DNA from 2 places in the Streptomyces tyrfis genome. Region 2 is predicted to be linked to the other one. Evidence: riboswitches for the same ligand, from Rfam matches in the RefSeq annotation. Region 2 holds a riboswitch; the other holds the start of a gene.
The links. Region 2 has a riboswitch for glycine ahead of gcvT (glycine cleavage system aminomethyltransferase GcvT). Riboswitches for the same ligand answer to the same signal wherever they lie in the genome.
Positions count from the first base shown of each region.

Region 1 (6,963 bases), on a different contig from region 2:
CTCGGAGACCACCGGGCAGACGGCCCTGCCGTCGCTCTCGCCCGAGGCCCAGGCCGCCGTCGACGCCCTCCCGTCCGGCTCGGCCCTCCTGGTGGTGCGGCGCGGCCCGAACTCCGGGAGCCGTTTCCTGCTGGACGGCGAGCTGACCACGGCCGGCCGGCATCCGCAGAGCGACATCTTCCTCGACGACGTGACCGTGTCGCGTCGGCACGTGGAGTTCCGCCGGAACCCCGACGGCAGCTTCACGGTCGGCGACGTGGGCAGCCTCAACGGCACCTACGTGAACCGGGAGCGCATCGACTCCGTCGCCCTGTCCAACGGCGACGAAGTGCAGATCGGCAAGTACCGGCTGGTCTTCTACGCGAGCCAGCGGGGCGTCTGACCCGTCAGGGAAGGTCCATGCTGAGAACACCGACGGGCGGTGCCGGTCGCGGCACCGCCACCGCCGACGACCGTCCGATGAGCATCGGCACGGTGCTCCTGCAGCTGCGGGACGAGTTTCCCGAGGTCACCATCTCCAAGATCCGTTTCCTGGAGGCCGAGGGACTCGTCGAGCCGCAGCGGACCCCCTCCGGGTACCGCAAGTTCCGCGCCGCGGACGTGGAGCGACTGGCGCAGGTCCTGCGCATGCAGCGGGACCACTACCTGCCGCTGAAGGTCATCCGCGAGCATCTCGACGCGCTGGCCCGCGGCGAGCAGGTCGCGCTGCCGTCCGGAGGGCTGCGGGAGCTGTCCGACGGCGGCCCGGAGGCGGAGTCCGGGCGGGTCACGGCGGCCCGGATCGGCCGCGCCGAGCTGCTCGCGGCCGCCGAGGTCACCGAGGGCGACCTCGACGAGTGGGAGGCGTACGGTCTGGTCGCCCCGACCGCCGAGGGCGGCTACGACGCCGGGATGGTGACCGTGGCCAGGCTTGTGGCGGATCTGGGGCGATTCGGTCTGGAACCACGTCATCTGCGTGCCATGAAGGCCGCGGCGGACCGTGAGGCAGGGCTCGTCGAGCAGGTCGTCGCGCCTCTGCGCAGGCACCGGAATCCCCAGACCAGAGCACATGCGGAGGCCACCGCGAAGGAACTCGCGGAGCTGTCCGTACGGCTTCATTCCGCGCTGGTGCAGACCGCTCTGCGGGTGCGCCTCCACTGATCGCGTCTCCGCCCCGACTACCCAAACCCGGCGGGCACGTCCTAGGGTTGCTGTGTGAACGAGCTCGACGTTGTGGGTGTCCGGGTGGAGATGCCCTCCAATCAACCGATCGTTCTCCTGCGTGAAGTGGGAGGCGACCGGTTCCTCCCCATCTGGATCGGTCCTGGTGAGGCGACCGCGATCGCGTTCGCCCAGCAAGGCATGGCTCCGGCCAGGCCGCTGACTCATGACCTCTTCAAGGACGTGCTCCAGGCCGTCGGCCAGGAGCTGACCGAGGTCCGTATCACGGACCTGCGGGAAGGGGTCTTCTACGCGGAGCTGGTCTTCGCCAGCGGCGTCGAGGTGAGCGCTCGTCCCTCCGACGCCATAGCCCTCGCGCTGCGGACCGGCACGCCGATCTACGGCAGTGACGGTGTGCTGGACGACGCGGGCATCGCCATTCCGGACGAGCAGGAGGACGAGGTGGAGAAGTTCCGCGAGTTCCTCGACCAGATCTCACCGGAGGACTTCGGCACCAGCAGTCAGTAACCGTCCACGGGGCCGCCGTCAGCGCATTCGACAAGCCTTTCCCGCTCACTCGGCACGGGAAACCACCCTCAGGGTGATTATCACTCGGCGTGCCGAGTGTGGCGATCGTTGACGCACCCCGGGTGACTGCCTACCTTCGAGGTGGCAGGTCAAGGACGGAGGTCGGCGTGAGAAGCAGCGGCGACGGTACGGCAGCCGGTGGGCCGTACCCGCAGCAGGGGAGTACGCACGGCCACACCATCAGGCAGTCGGTGAAACCGGCTGCGGTGGCGGGGGGCAGCGTGACAGCGGCCGAAGAGATCGGTTACCGGGGGCCCACGGCCTGCGCCGCCGCGGGCATCACCTACCGGCAGCTCGACTACTGGGCGCGCACGGGACTGGTGGAGCCGAGTGTGCGGCCCGCGTACGGCTCGGGCACCCAGCGGCTCTACAGCTTCAGGGACGTCGTCCTGCTGAAGATCGTCAAACGGTTCCTGGACACGGGCGTCGCCCTGCAGAACATCCGCACCACGGTCCAGCACCTGCGGGCCCGCGGGTTCCAGGACCTGGAGCGGATGACGCTGATGAGCGACGGGGCCACGGTCTACGAGTGCTCCTCGCCCGACGAGGTCGTGAGCCTGCTCCAGGGCGGTCAGGGGGTCTTCGGGATCGCCGTCGGCGTGGTCTGGCACGACGTGGACGTCGCGCTGTCGCAGTTGCACGGCGAGCGGGTCGACACCGGCGAGACGCTGATCGGCAACAACCCCGCGGACGAGCTGGCGCGGCGGCGCAACCGCGCGGGCTGAGCGGGCGGTGAGCCGGGCACGGCGATTGTCAGTGCCGTAGGGCAGCATCGGTAGGTGTGAGAGCCGCGCCCACCATCCTGCATCTCGACATGGACGCCTTCTACGCCTCCGCGGAGCAGGCGGCGAAGCCCAGCCTGCGCGGCAAGCCGGTCGTGGTGGGCGGGCTCGGGCCGCGCGGGGTCGTCGCCACCGCGTCGTACGAGGCGCGGCGCTTCGGGGTGCACTCGGCGATGCCCATGGCGCAGGCGCGGCGGCTGGCGCCCAACGCGGCCTACCTGGTGCCCCGCTTCCATCTGTACCGGGCGGTCAGCGACCAGGTGATGGAGCTGCTGGGGCGGCTCTCCCCGCTGGTGGAGCCGCTCAGCCTGGACGAGGCGTTCGTCGACCTGGAGGCCGGCGGGACGGCCGACGACACGGCCTCCGCGCTGGCGATCGGGGCGGATCTGCGCGCGGTCATCAGGGCCGTCACCGGGCTCACCGGCTCGGTCGGGCTCGCGGGCTCCAAGATGCTGGCCAAGATCGCCTCCGAGCAGGCCAAGCCGGACGGCCTGAGACTCATCGAGCCGGGGACGGAGCGGGAGCTGCTGGCCCCCATGTCCGTACGGATCCTTCCCGGGGTCGGGCCCGCGACGGCCGACCATCTGCGCCGCGCCGGGATGACCGCGGTCGAGGACCTGGCCGAGGCGGGCGAGGCGGAGCTGGTGCGGCTGCTGGGGAAGGCGCACGGCGTCGCGCTGCACCGGATGGCCCTCGGCCACGACGACCGGCCCGTGGTCGCGGAACGGGACGCGAAATCGGTGTCGGTCGAGGACACCTTCGACGCCGACCTGCACGACCGGGTGCGGGTCAGGACGGAGGTGGAGCGGCTGGCCGACCGGTGCGTCCAGCGGCTGCGCGGGGCGCACCGGTCCGGGCGCACGGTGGTGCTGAAGGTGCGGCGCTACGACTTCTCCACGCTCACCCGCTCCGAGACGCTGCGCGGGCCCACGGACGACCCCGCGGTGGTCCGCGAGGCCGCCGCGCGGCTCCTGGAGGCCGTGGACACCACCGGGGGCGTGCGGCTGCTCGGCGTGGGCGTCACGGGCCTCGCCGACTACACCCAGGAGGACCTGTTCGCCCAGGCCGCCGGCGAGCGGGCCGCCGCCGGCGACGACACGGCCGGGACGGACGCGGGGGACGAGCCCGAGTCCGGCGGGGCGGCGCCCGGCGCGGCGGAGACGGCCCCGGAGACCGGCGAACGGCTCGCGGCCCGGGGCTGGGCCCCCGGCCACGACGTCCACCACGACGTCCACGGCCACGGCTGGGTGCAGGGCAGCGGGGTCGGGCGGGTCACGGTCCGTTTCGAGGCGCCCGGGTCGGCGCCCGGCCGGGTGCGGACGTTCCGGACCGACGACCCGCAGCTGCGGCCGGCCGACCCGTTGCCGCTGGTGAGCGACCCGGGGGACTACTCCTCCTGGCCGGCCAGCCGGCCGAAGTCCCGGTCCGGGGCGGCCTCGCCGGGCGAGGCGTCGAGGCCGTAGTGGCGGTACAGCTGGAGCTCCTGTTCCGGTGAGAGATGGCGGCCGACCCCGAAGTCGGGCGCGTCCTTGATCAGTGCGCGGTCGAAGGGGACGCGGAGGGTGTCCTCCACGAATTCGCTGGGTTCCAGCGGGACGAACGCGTCCCGGCTGAAGAGTCCGGTGCGTACGGCCGCCCACTCGGGCACTCCGGTCGCGTCGTCGAGGTACACCTCGTCCACGGTTCCGATCTTGGTGCCCCTGCGGTCGAACGCCTTGCGGCCGATCAGGCTGCGCGGATCGATGTCGGTCTGCACGGTCCCTCCACTGGTCGCGGCCTACTCCACAAGCACTACAGAAATGCAGAATCCGGGGGTTGGCCACTCGAGAAATCCGTCCCGGACCCCGCTGGTAGGCTGGTGACGGCCGCTGACCCCGTGCGGGAGAGCCTCCGGAATCCGTTCCGTAGGCGCCGAAGGAGCAAATCCTCCCCGGAATCTCTCAGGCCCCCGTACCGCACGGACGAGGTCACTCTGGAAAGCAGGGCGGGTTCCGTGCGGCCGGGTGCCGGTGCGGTTCCCTTCCTCACCGACGGTGAAAGCCGGTGCCCCGCGGGGGTGCGCCGGTGAAGCTCTCAGGTCGAGATGACAGAGGGGGAGGCCGTTCGGGCACCCGCGCAGGGGTGCCCCTCGCAGGTCGTGACAGACCAGGAGGCCTCCACCATGACCCCCCGTCGCACTCCGCTCTCCCAGCTGGAGCAGGGCATTCCGTTCGAGCGGCGCCACATCGGCCCCGACGCCGAGGCGCAGTCGAAGATGCTCGCCCAGGTCGGTTACGGATCGCTGGACGAGCTGACCGCGGCCGCGGTGCCCGACGTCATCAGGAGCGCCGAGGCGCTGAACCTGCCGGGCGCCCGCACCGAGGCCGAGGTCCTGGCCGAGCTGCGCGCCCTGGCCGAGCGCAACCAGGTCCTGACCCCGATGATCGGGCTCGGCTACCACGGCACGTTCACCCCGCCGGTGATCCTGCGCAACGTCATGGAGAACCCCGCCTGGTACACCGCGTACACGCCGTACCAGCCGGAGATCTCGCAGGGCCGGCTGGAGGCGCTGCTCAACTTCCAGACGATGGTCGCCGACCTCACCGGGCTGCCCACCTCCGGCGCCTCCCTGCTCGACGAGGGCACCGCGGCCGCCGAGGCGATGGCGCTCTCGCGACGGGTCGGCAAGGTCAAGAACGGCGTCTTCCTGGTCGACGCCGACGCTCTGCCGCAGACCATCGCCGTCATCGGCACCCGCGCCGAGCCGACCGGCGTGGAGGTCGTCGTCGCGGACCTCTCCGACGGCATCCCCGCCGAGTTCGCCGAGCGGGGCGTCTTCGGCGTCCTGGTGCAGTACCCCGGCGCCTCCGGCGCGGTGCGCGACCTCCGCCCCGTCATCGAGCAGGCCCACGAGCTCGGCGCGATCGTCACCGTCGCCGCCGACCTGCTGGCCCTCACGCTGCTCGCCTCGCCGGGCGAGCTGGGCGCCGACATCGCGGTCGGCACCACACAGCGCTTCGGCGTCCCGATGGGCTTCGGCGGCCCGCACGCCGGCTACATGGCCGTGCGCGAGAAGTTCGCCCGCAGCCTGCCCGGCCGCCTCGTCGGCGTCTCCGTGGACGCGGACGGCGACAAGGCGTACCGGCTGGCCCTCCAGACCCGCGAGCAGCACATCCGCCGCGAGAAGGCCACCAGCAACATCTGCACCGCCCAGGTGCTGCTCGCCGTCATGGCCGCCATGTACGCCGTCTACCACGGCCCCGACGGGCTGCGGCTGATCGCCCGGCGCACCCACCGCTACGCCGCGGTCCTCGCCGAGGGCCTGCGCGCCGCCGGCGTCGACGTGGTGACCGACAGCTACTTCGACACCCTCACCGTGCGCGTCCCGGGCCGGGCCGCCGACGTCGTGGCCGGGGCCCGCGAGCGGGGCGTCAACCTGCGGCTCGTCGACGCCGACCTCGTCTCCGTCGCCTGCGACGAGACCACCACCCGCGCGCACATCGCCGCCGTCTGGGCGGCCTTCGGCGCCGACGGCGACATCGACGCGCTGGACGACCGGGCCGCCGACGCGCTGCCCGAGGAACTGCTGCGCACCGAGGACTTCCTCACCCACCCGGTCTTCCACCAGCACCGCTCCGAGACGGCCATGCTGCGCTACCTGCGCGGGCTCGCGGACCGGGACTACGCCCTGGACCGCGGCATGATCCCGCTCGGCTCCTGCACCATGAAGCTGAACGCGACCACCGAGATGGAGCCGATCACCTGGCCCGAGTTCGGCGCGCTGCATCCCTTCGCCCCGGCCGAGCAGGCCCAGGGCTTCCTCACCCTCATCCGTGAGCTGGAGGAGCGCCTGGCGGAGGTCACCGGGTACGACACGGTGTCGATCCAGCCGAACGCGGGCTCCCAGGGCGAGTTCGCGGGCCTGCTGGCCGTCCGCGCCTACCACCGGGCCAACGGCGACGACCAGCGCACCGTCTGCCTGATCCCGTCCTCCGCGCACGGCACCAACGCCGCCAGTGCGGTGATGGCCGGGATGAAGGTCGTCGTGGTGAAGACCGCCGAGGACGGCGAGGTCGACGTCGAGGACCTGCGCGCCAAGATCGAGAAGCACCGCGACGAGCTCGCCGTGCTCATGATCACGTACCCGTCGACGCACGGCGTGTTCGAGGAGCACGTCGCGGACATCTGCGCCGAGGTGCACGACGCCGGCGGCCAGGTGTACGTGGACGGCGCCAACCTCAACGCCCTGGTCGGCCTCGCGAAGCCGGGCCGGTTCGGCGGCGACGTGTCGCACCTCAACCTGCACAAGACCTTCTGCATCCCGCACGGCGGCGGCGGCCCCGGCGTCGGCCCGGTCGGCGTGCGCGCGCACCTCGCGCCGTACCTGCCCAACCACCCGCTGCAGCCGACCGCGGGCCCCGAGACCGGGGTCGGCCCGGTCTCGGCCGCCCCGTGGGGCTCGGCCGGCATCCTG
Region 1 is NZ_JBAGJZ010000068.1:6,150-13,112, forward strand. Features, by position in the region: gene WA762_RS32980 (FHA domain-containing protein) at 1-382, shown strand, start outside; gene ftsR (transcriptional regulator FtsR) at 400-1,140, shown strand; gene WA762_RS32990 (bifunctional nuclease family protein) at 1,195-1,668, shown strand; gene WA762_RS32995 (MerR family transcriptional regulator) at 1,836-2,453, shown strand; gene WA762_RS33000 (DNA polymerase IV) at 2,510-3,973, shown strand; gene WA762_RS33005 (PRC-barrel domain-containing protein) at 3,898-4,266, opposite strand; glycine riboswitch at 4,380-4,476, shown strand; gene gcvP (aminomethyl-transferring glycine dehydrogenase) at 4,672-6,963, shown strand, end outside.
Region 1: another riboswitch for glycine. It lies ahead of gcvP (aminomethyl-transferring glycine dehydrogenase); the one in region 2 lies ahead of gcvT (glycine cleavage system aminomethyltransferase GcvT).

Region 2 (6,963 bases):
CCGCGTTGGCCTGCGCGCCCGAGTGCGGCTGGACGTTCGCGGCCTCGGCGCCGAACAGCGCCTTGATCCGGTCGATGGCGATCTGCTCGACGACGTCGACGTGCTCGCAGCCGCCGTAGTAGCGGCGGCCGGGGTAGCCCTCGGCGTACTTGTTGGTGAGGACGGAGCCCTGGGCCTCCATGACCGCGACCGGGGCGAAGTTCTCCGACGCGATCATCTCGAGAGTGGTCTGCTGGCGGCGGAGCTCGGCGTCGACGGCGGCGGCGACGTCCGGGTCCAGCTCGTGGAGGGAGGAATTGAGAAGCGACATCAAGTGGTCCCTTGGGGTCTCAGTTGCCGGAGAACTCGGTGTACTCGTCGGCGGAGAGCAGGTCCTTCGGCTCCTCCGTGACGCGTACCTTGAACAGCCAGCCGCCCTCGAAGGGAGCGGAGTTCACCAGCGACGGGTCGTCCACGACGTCCTGGTTCGCGGCCGTGATCTCGCCGGTCACCGGCGAGTACAGGTCGCTCACCGACTTGGTCGACTCCAGCTCGCCGCAGGTCTCGCCCGCGGTCACGGTGTCGCCGACCTCGGGGAGCTGCGCGTAGACGACGTCACCGAGCGCGTTGGCGGCGAACTCGGTGATGCCGACCGTGGCGACACCGTCCTCGGCGGCCGACAGCCACTCGTGCTCCTTGCTGTAACGCAGCTGCTGGGGGTTGCTCATGACCTGAATTCTCCTGTACGCGGGGGAGTGCTGTTGAACGGTGGTCTTACGGTGTGAGACGCGATTGCGTCACTTTGCGGTGTGCGGACGTCCGTGGACGCCGCGCCCGGCCGCCGGAACCGCTTGCGGCGCCGACGGTCCGGCCTCACTTCTGACGCTTGTAGAACGGCAGGGCCACGACTTCGAACGGCTCGTGGTTGCCCCGGATGTCCACTCCGACGCCCTCGGCGCCGGGCGTGGCGTACGCGGCGTCCACGTACGCGATGGCGATCGGCTTGCCCAGGGTGGGCGACGGGGCGCCCGAGGTCACCTCGCCGACGACCTGGCCCCCGGCGACCACCGCGTAGCCGGCGCGCGGCACCCGGCGGCCCTCGGCGATCAGCCCGACGAGCTTGCGGGGCGGGGCGGTCTCGGCGCGCTCGGCGGCGGCCCTCAGGGCCTCGCGGCCGACGAAGTCGCCCTCCTTCTCGAACTTCACGACCCGGCCGAGCCCGGCGTCGAACGGGGTCAGCACCGTGGTCAGCTCGTGGCCGTAGAGCGGCATGCCCGCCTCCAGGCGCAGCGTGTCGCGGCAGGAGAGCCCGCACGGGACCAGGCCGTGCGGGGCGCCCGCCTCGGTGAGGGCCTTCCACAGCCCCTCGGCGTGCTCGGGGGCGACGAACAGCTCGAAGCCGTCCTCGCCGGTGTAACCGGTACGGGCGATCAGCGCGGGCACCCCGGCGACCGTGCCCGGCAGGCCCGCGTAGTACTTGAGGCCCTCCAGGTCGGCGTCGGTGACCGAGGCCAGGATGGCGGGGGACGCGGGGCCCTGGACTGCGAGCAGCGCGTACGCGTCGCGGTCGTCGCGCACCTCGGCGTCGAAGCCCCCGGCGCGCGCGGTCAGGGCGTCCAGCACGATCTGGGCGTTGCCCGCGTTGGCGACGACCATGTACTCGTCCTCGCCCAGCCGGTAGACGATCAGGTCGTCGAGGATGCCGCCGTCCTCGGCGCAGATCATCGTGTAGCGGGCGCGGCCGACGGCGACGGTGCCGATGTTGCCGACCAGAGCGAAGTTCAGGAGGTCCGCGGCCCCGGGGCCGGTGACGGTGATCTCGCCCATGTGCGACAGGTCGAAGAGGCCGGCCCGGGTGCGGACCGCGTTGTGCTCGTCGCGCTCGCTGGCGTACCGCAGCGGCATGTCCCAGCCCGCGAAGTCGGTCATGGTCGCGCCCAGCGAGCGGTGCAGGGCCTGAAGGGGGCTGTGGCGCGAAGCGCCTTCAGGCAGGGCGGTGGCGGGAGACGGGTGGGCGGTGCGGCGGGGGGCGGTGCTCATGGATATGGCTCCCGGGGGCAGGACGGCGAGGACAATCCCTCCCCATCTGTCATCGGAACCTGAGAGGTTCGCCGAAAGCCCCCGAAGGGTCCCGTTCGGCTTGCACCTTGGGTGGGGCCGCGTGGCGGCCCGCTTTTCAGATCTGCCTCATCCACGCGGTACGGGGCCTGAGAGATTCAAGGGAGGAACTTGCTCCTTCGGCGCCCGGGCACCTGTGGTGACCGGAACTCTCCCGCGCGGATTCAAGCGGCCTTTATGCAGTTGGCCGGGCCATCATCGCACGCATCGGGCCGCAACGGGGCGTCGGTCCCCGGCCGATTCCGACGGCGTGGACGGTTGTGCCGCATTACCTTTTCTTTACACTTCCGGCCATGGGCCGACACCCGGCAGGGGGAGGGCGATGACGTTACGGCGGTACGCGACGACCGCGGGGGGCGCACGCGGTGTGATGCCCGCGCAGTCAGGGGGCCCGGACGGGCGGGCGCCGGGCCGCCCCGTGCCGGCCGTGCGCGACCTGCGGCGGCCCGACGGCCCCGCCCGGTACGGCCTGGTCTTCGCCGCGGGCGACGTGGTGGTGGTCTCCGGGCTGCCCGGCAGCGGCAAGTCCACCCTGATCCGGCGGACGGCCGCGGCCCGCGCCATCGACTCCCAGGACGTCCGGGACCGCTGGGCGCGGCTGATGCCCCGCCTCCTCCCGTACGCCCTCTACCGCCCCCTCGTCCGCCTCGCCCACTACGGCGGGCTGTGGCGGGCGCTGCGCTCCGGCGAGTCCCTCGTGGTGCACGACTGCGGGACGCAGGCGTGGGTGCGCGGCTGGCTGGCCCGCGCCGCGCGCCGCCGGGGCCGGGAGCTCCACCTGGTGCTGCTCGACGTCACGCCCGGGACCGCGCGGGAGGGACAGCGCGAGCGCGGCCGGGGCGTCTCCGGATACGCGTTCGCCCGCCACCGCGGGGCCGTGGCCCGGCTGCTCCGGAACGCCGAGCGGGGCCGGCCGCCGTCCGGCTGCGCCTCGGCGGTGCTGCTGGACCGGGCGGCCGCGGCGCTGCTGGAGCGCATCACGTTCGCCTGAGGCCGGGCCCGGGCCCGGGCGGCCGGGCGGCGGCGGACGGTTAACCTTCTGCCGGAAGGCTCGGGCGAGAAGGGGAAGCAGTGGACATTCCGGCACAGGTCCAGTCGCATCCGGAGAACGGATGGCCGGCCAACGAGCTCGAAGAGGTGCTGATGGCCTCGGTGGGCGCGGCGGAGGCCGGCGGGCGCCTCGTCGAGGTGCTCGGACGCAGCCACGTCTGGGTGCCGCTGCCCAACGGCGGCGCCCCCGACGCGCGGGAGCTGGACCTGCCGACCCTGGAGATCGACGGCGCCGCGTTCGTCCCCGTGTTCAGTTCCGAGCAGCAGTTCCTCGGCTGCGTCGGCGACCGGATGTCCTACACCGTCGCCCCCGCCCGGGAGTTCGCCCGCGGCCTGCCGCCGCAGCTCGGCATAGCCGTCAACCCCGGCGGCGCGGTCGGGATGCCGCTGCCGCCGCCCGCCGTGGCCGAACTGTGCCGCACCGGGCGCACCGCGCTGGACGGGCCGGCCGCCGGCGGCCGGGTCCGGCTGTTCGAACCGGACTGGCAGGAGGAGCCCGTCGACTTCCTCTCCGCCGCGGCCGGCGAGTTCGAGGAGAGCGGCGTGGTGGTCACCGCCCGCCGCACGCTGGCCAGCATCGAGGGCGGCGATCCCGTCCTCTTCGTCGGCGTGGAGCTCTCCGCCTGGGACGGCGACGCCGGGCAGAGCGCCCCGATGGACGCGCTGGGCCGGGCCCTGGGCCGGGTGGCGGTGCCCTGGCCGGTCAACCTGGTCCTGCTCGACGTGGCACAGGACCCGGTCGGCGACTGGATGCGGGAGCGGATCCGTCCGTTCTACCAACGCGCGGAACGGTAGTACGGGGCCGGCGCGCGAACGGCGGTACGGGGGCGCGCGGAACGGGAGTGCGGGGCGCGCGGGCCGGCCCGCGCCGCGGCGCACGCCGGGCGCCACCGGGCCGGCCCGAGGCGTCAAGTCGGTGTCAGGACCGCCGCATAAGCTGGTTTCATGGCGGGTGTCACGGCATCGTGCCGCGCCCGTGTGCCCCGGGAGCGGCGGGCCGGCACAGTGGATCGAAGAGGGGCGGAACCAGGTGACTGCGTCAGGCACCGCGGCGGCCGGACAGGTCGAGCACATGCTGCGCCAAGTGACGCCCGGGCGCTACGACGCGTACGAGGCGCTGCTCCAGGCCCTCGCGGACGGCCGGATCTGGATGCTCCTCTGGCACGGCCGGGCGGGTTCGCCGGACGCCCAGTACGGAAACATGGAGATCGGCGGCCTCGGCTACGCCCCCTGTGTGACCTCCGCCCAGGAGCTGTCGGCCAGCGGCTGGACCCGGGCCCACGAGGTGGTCACCGGCCGCGACATCGCCCGCGCCCTGTTCCCCGACCGCTGGGGCATCTGGCTCAACCCGCACGCCCCGGGCGGCGGCGTCGGCGTCCCCTGGCTGGACCTGCGCCGCATCGCCACCGGCCTGGACCGGATGCCCGCCGGGCCGCTCCGGCTCACCGAACCGGCCATCGAGATCCCGCAGTTCTACGCCCTGCTCGCGCAGAGCGCCCACCACACGCCCGCGATCCGCTCGCTGCGCCGCGCCTGGGTGCAGCCCGCGCTCGGGACGCCGTACCTCGCCATCGGCCTCGACCTGTACGACACCAGCCCGCCGTCCGTCGAGGCGGTGCGCGCGATGATGCGGCAGTCGGTCGGCGCGGTCCCGGAGGGGCTGCCCGTCTCCACCGTCGCGATGTCCGACGAGTACGACCCGGTCGCGATGTGGCTGCGCGCCAACTCCCGCCCGTTCTACGACCGCGAGGCCCACGCCCCGGCGCCCGGCTACGGCTATCCGCCGCCGCAGGGCGCGTACTGAAGGCGGCCCGGCCGCCCCTTCGGCGGGGCGGCGCGCCGCACCCGGCGCACCCCGCGCCCCGCACCTCGCGCCCCGCGTGCCGCGCCCCGCACCTCGCGCCCCGCACCCCGCGTGCCGCACGGCGACCGCGCGGCGCGCGCGCCGGATTGAAGCCATGCCGGGCGCGCGGGCGTGTGACGCGCCGGGCCAAGGGCTGTCCCTCGCCTGTCCGCCGCCCCGGCGCGGCCGTTCCGGCACCTCCCTCCTCAACCTCCTTCGCCGCCCGGGAAGTCGGCCCCGCCGCCGCACCCGGAGCGCGGTCCCCCGGCCCCGGCGGCCCGGAACGTGCGCCGTGCACCCCGTATGCCGGACATCTCCGTGGAGGGGCCGTCTGGTGGTGAAAGCGAGGAGTATGGGAATCATCGCCCTGTTGAACCTCAACTGACCGGTGTTCGACGGGCGTTCACCACCGTCCGGATAACGGATCACCCCAGTCAGCATCACGGTTAGGCATCCATTCGCCTGTCGGTATGGCTACCGCGCGCGGCGGCGATGAAGACTCCCGCAGCAAGGGCGTCTGCCGCCTCCGCGTACGACTGACTGATCCGTGCCGCCACCGCGGCCAGTTCGGCCCGGCCACCGCCGGTTGAGAGGGGTCCTTGCCACGATGACGGCACCACTGCACGAGCCGACCACGGAGACGGGCCCGAACGCGACCGGTGGTCCGGCGGCCGACTCCGGGGTGAAGAAGGTCGAGGGGCGGTCCCTCAAGCAGATCGCCTGGAACCGCCTCAAGCAGGACAAGGTCGCTCTGACGGGTGGCATCGTCGTCCTCGCCCTGATCGCGGTGGCGATCTTCGCACCGCTCATCGTCTCCCTGCTGGGCCACCCGCCGAACGACTTCCACCAGGACAAGCTCGACCCGCTGACCAACCTGCCCACGGGCTCCCTCGGCGGCATCAGCGGCGACTTCCTCTTCGGCGTCGAGCCGAACAAGGGACGGGACGTCTTCAGCCGGATCGTCTACGGCGCCCGGATCTCGCTGCTGGTGGCGTTCCTGGCGGCCCTGGTCGCCGTGGCGCTGGGCACGCTGTTCGGGATCGTCGCCGGCTACTTCGGCGGCTGGGTCGACGCGCTGATCAGCCGGGTGATGGACGTGCTGCTCTCCTTCCCGCAGCTGCTCTTCATCATCTCCCTGGTCTCGGTCCTCCCCGACGACCTGCTCGGCCTCACCGGCAGCGGGGTGCGGATCGCCGTACTCGTCGCCGTCATCGGCTTCTTCGGCTGGCCCTATGTGGGACGCATCGTGCGGGGGCAGACGCTCTCGCTGCGCGAACGCGAGTACGTGGAGGCCGCGCGGAGCCTCGGCGGCGGGCGCGGGCACATCCTCTTCCGCGAACTGCTGCCCAACCTGGTGGCCCCGATCACCGTCTACGCGACGCTCATGATCCCCACCAACATCCTCACCGAGGCCGCCCTGAGCTTCCTCGGCGCCGGTGTCCGGCCGCCCACGGCCTCCTGGGGCGGCATGCTGCGCGACGCACTGGAGACATACGAGCACGACCCGATGTTCATGGTCTTTCCCGGCGTGACGATCTTCATCACCGTACTGGCCTTCAACCTCTTCGGGGACGGGCTGCGCGACGCCCTGGATCCCAAGGGGACCCGATAACCCACGACTTGCCCCTGCCGCACTGTCAGGTGGCTCTTCCCATGGTTCTCCGGCAAGCAACGGCCTGGGACCGCGATCTCGGAGGTTGCGAGAAAATGTCCACAGTTTCCACGAAACGACGGCTCACCGCTGGTGCGGCCCTCGTGGTCGCGGCGCTGATGACCACCACGGCGTGCGGCGGCGGCGACGGCGACAGCGACAGCGGCAGCGCCAAGGGTGCGGGCTTCAACGCGGCGTTCGACAAGATCGCCAATCCGTCTGCCAAAAAGGGCGGAACGCTGAAGATGGTCGGCAAGCAGGACCTGGACTCGGCGGACCCGCAGCGCGCCTACTACGGCATGGCGTGGGACTTCATGCGCTT
Region 2 is NZ_JBAGJZ010000027.1:51,060-58,022, forward strand. Features, by position in the region: gene glyA (serine hydroxymethyltransferase) at 1-310, opposite strand, end outside; gene gcvH (glycine cleavage system protein GcvH) at 330-707, opposite strand; gene gcvT (glycine cleavage system aminomethyltransferase GcvT) at 853-2,019, opposite strand; glycine riboswitch at 2,166-2,264, opposite strand; gene WA762_RS21205 (AAA family ATPase) at 2,420-3,088, shown strand; gene WA762_RS21210 (enhanced serine sensitivity protein SseB) at 3,169-3,942, shown strand; gene WA762_RS21215 (enhanced serine sensitivity protein SseB C-terminal domain-containing protein) at 4,178-4,951, shown strand; gene WA762_RS21220 (ABC transporter permease) at 5,598-6,602, shown strand; gene WA762_RS21225 (ABC transporter substrate-binding protein) at 6,698-6,963, shown strand, end outside.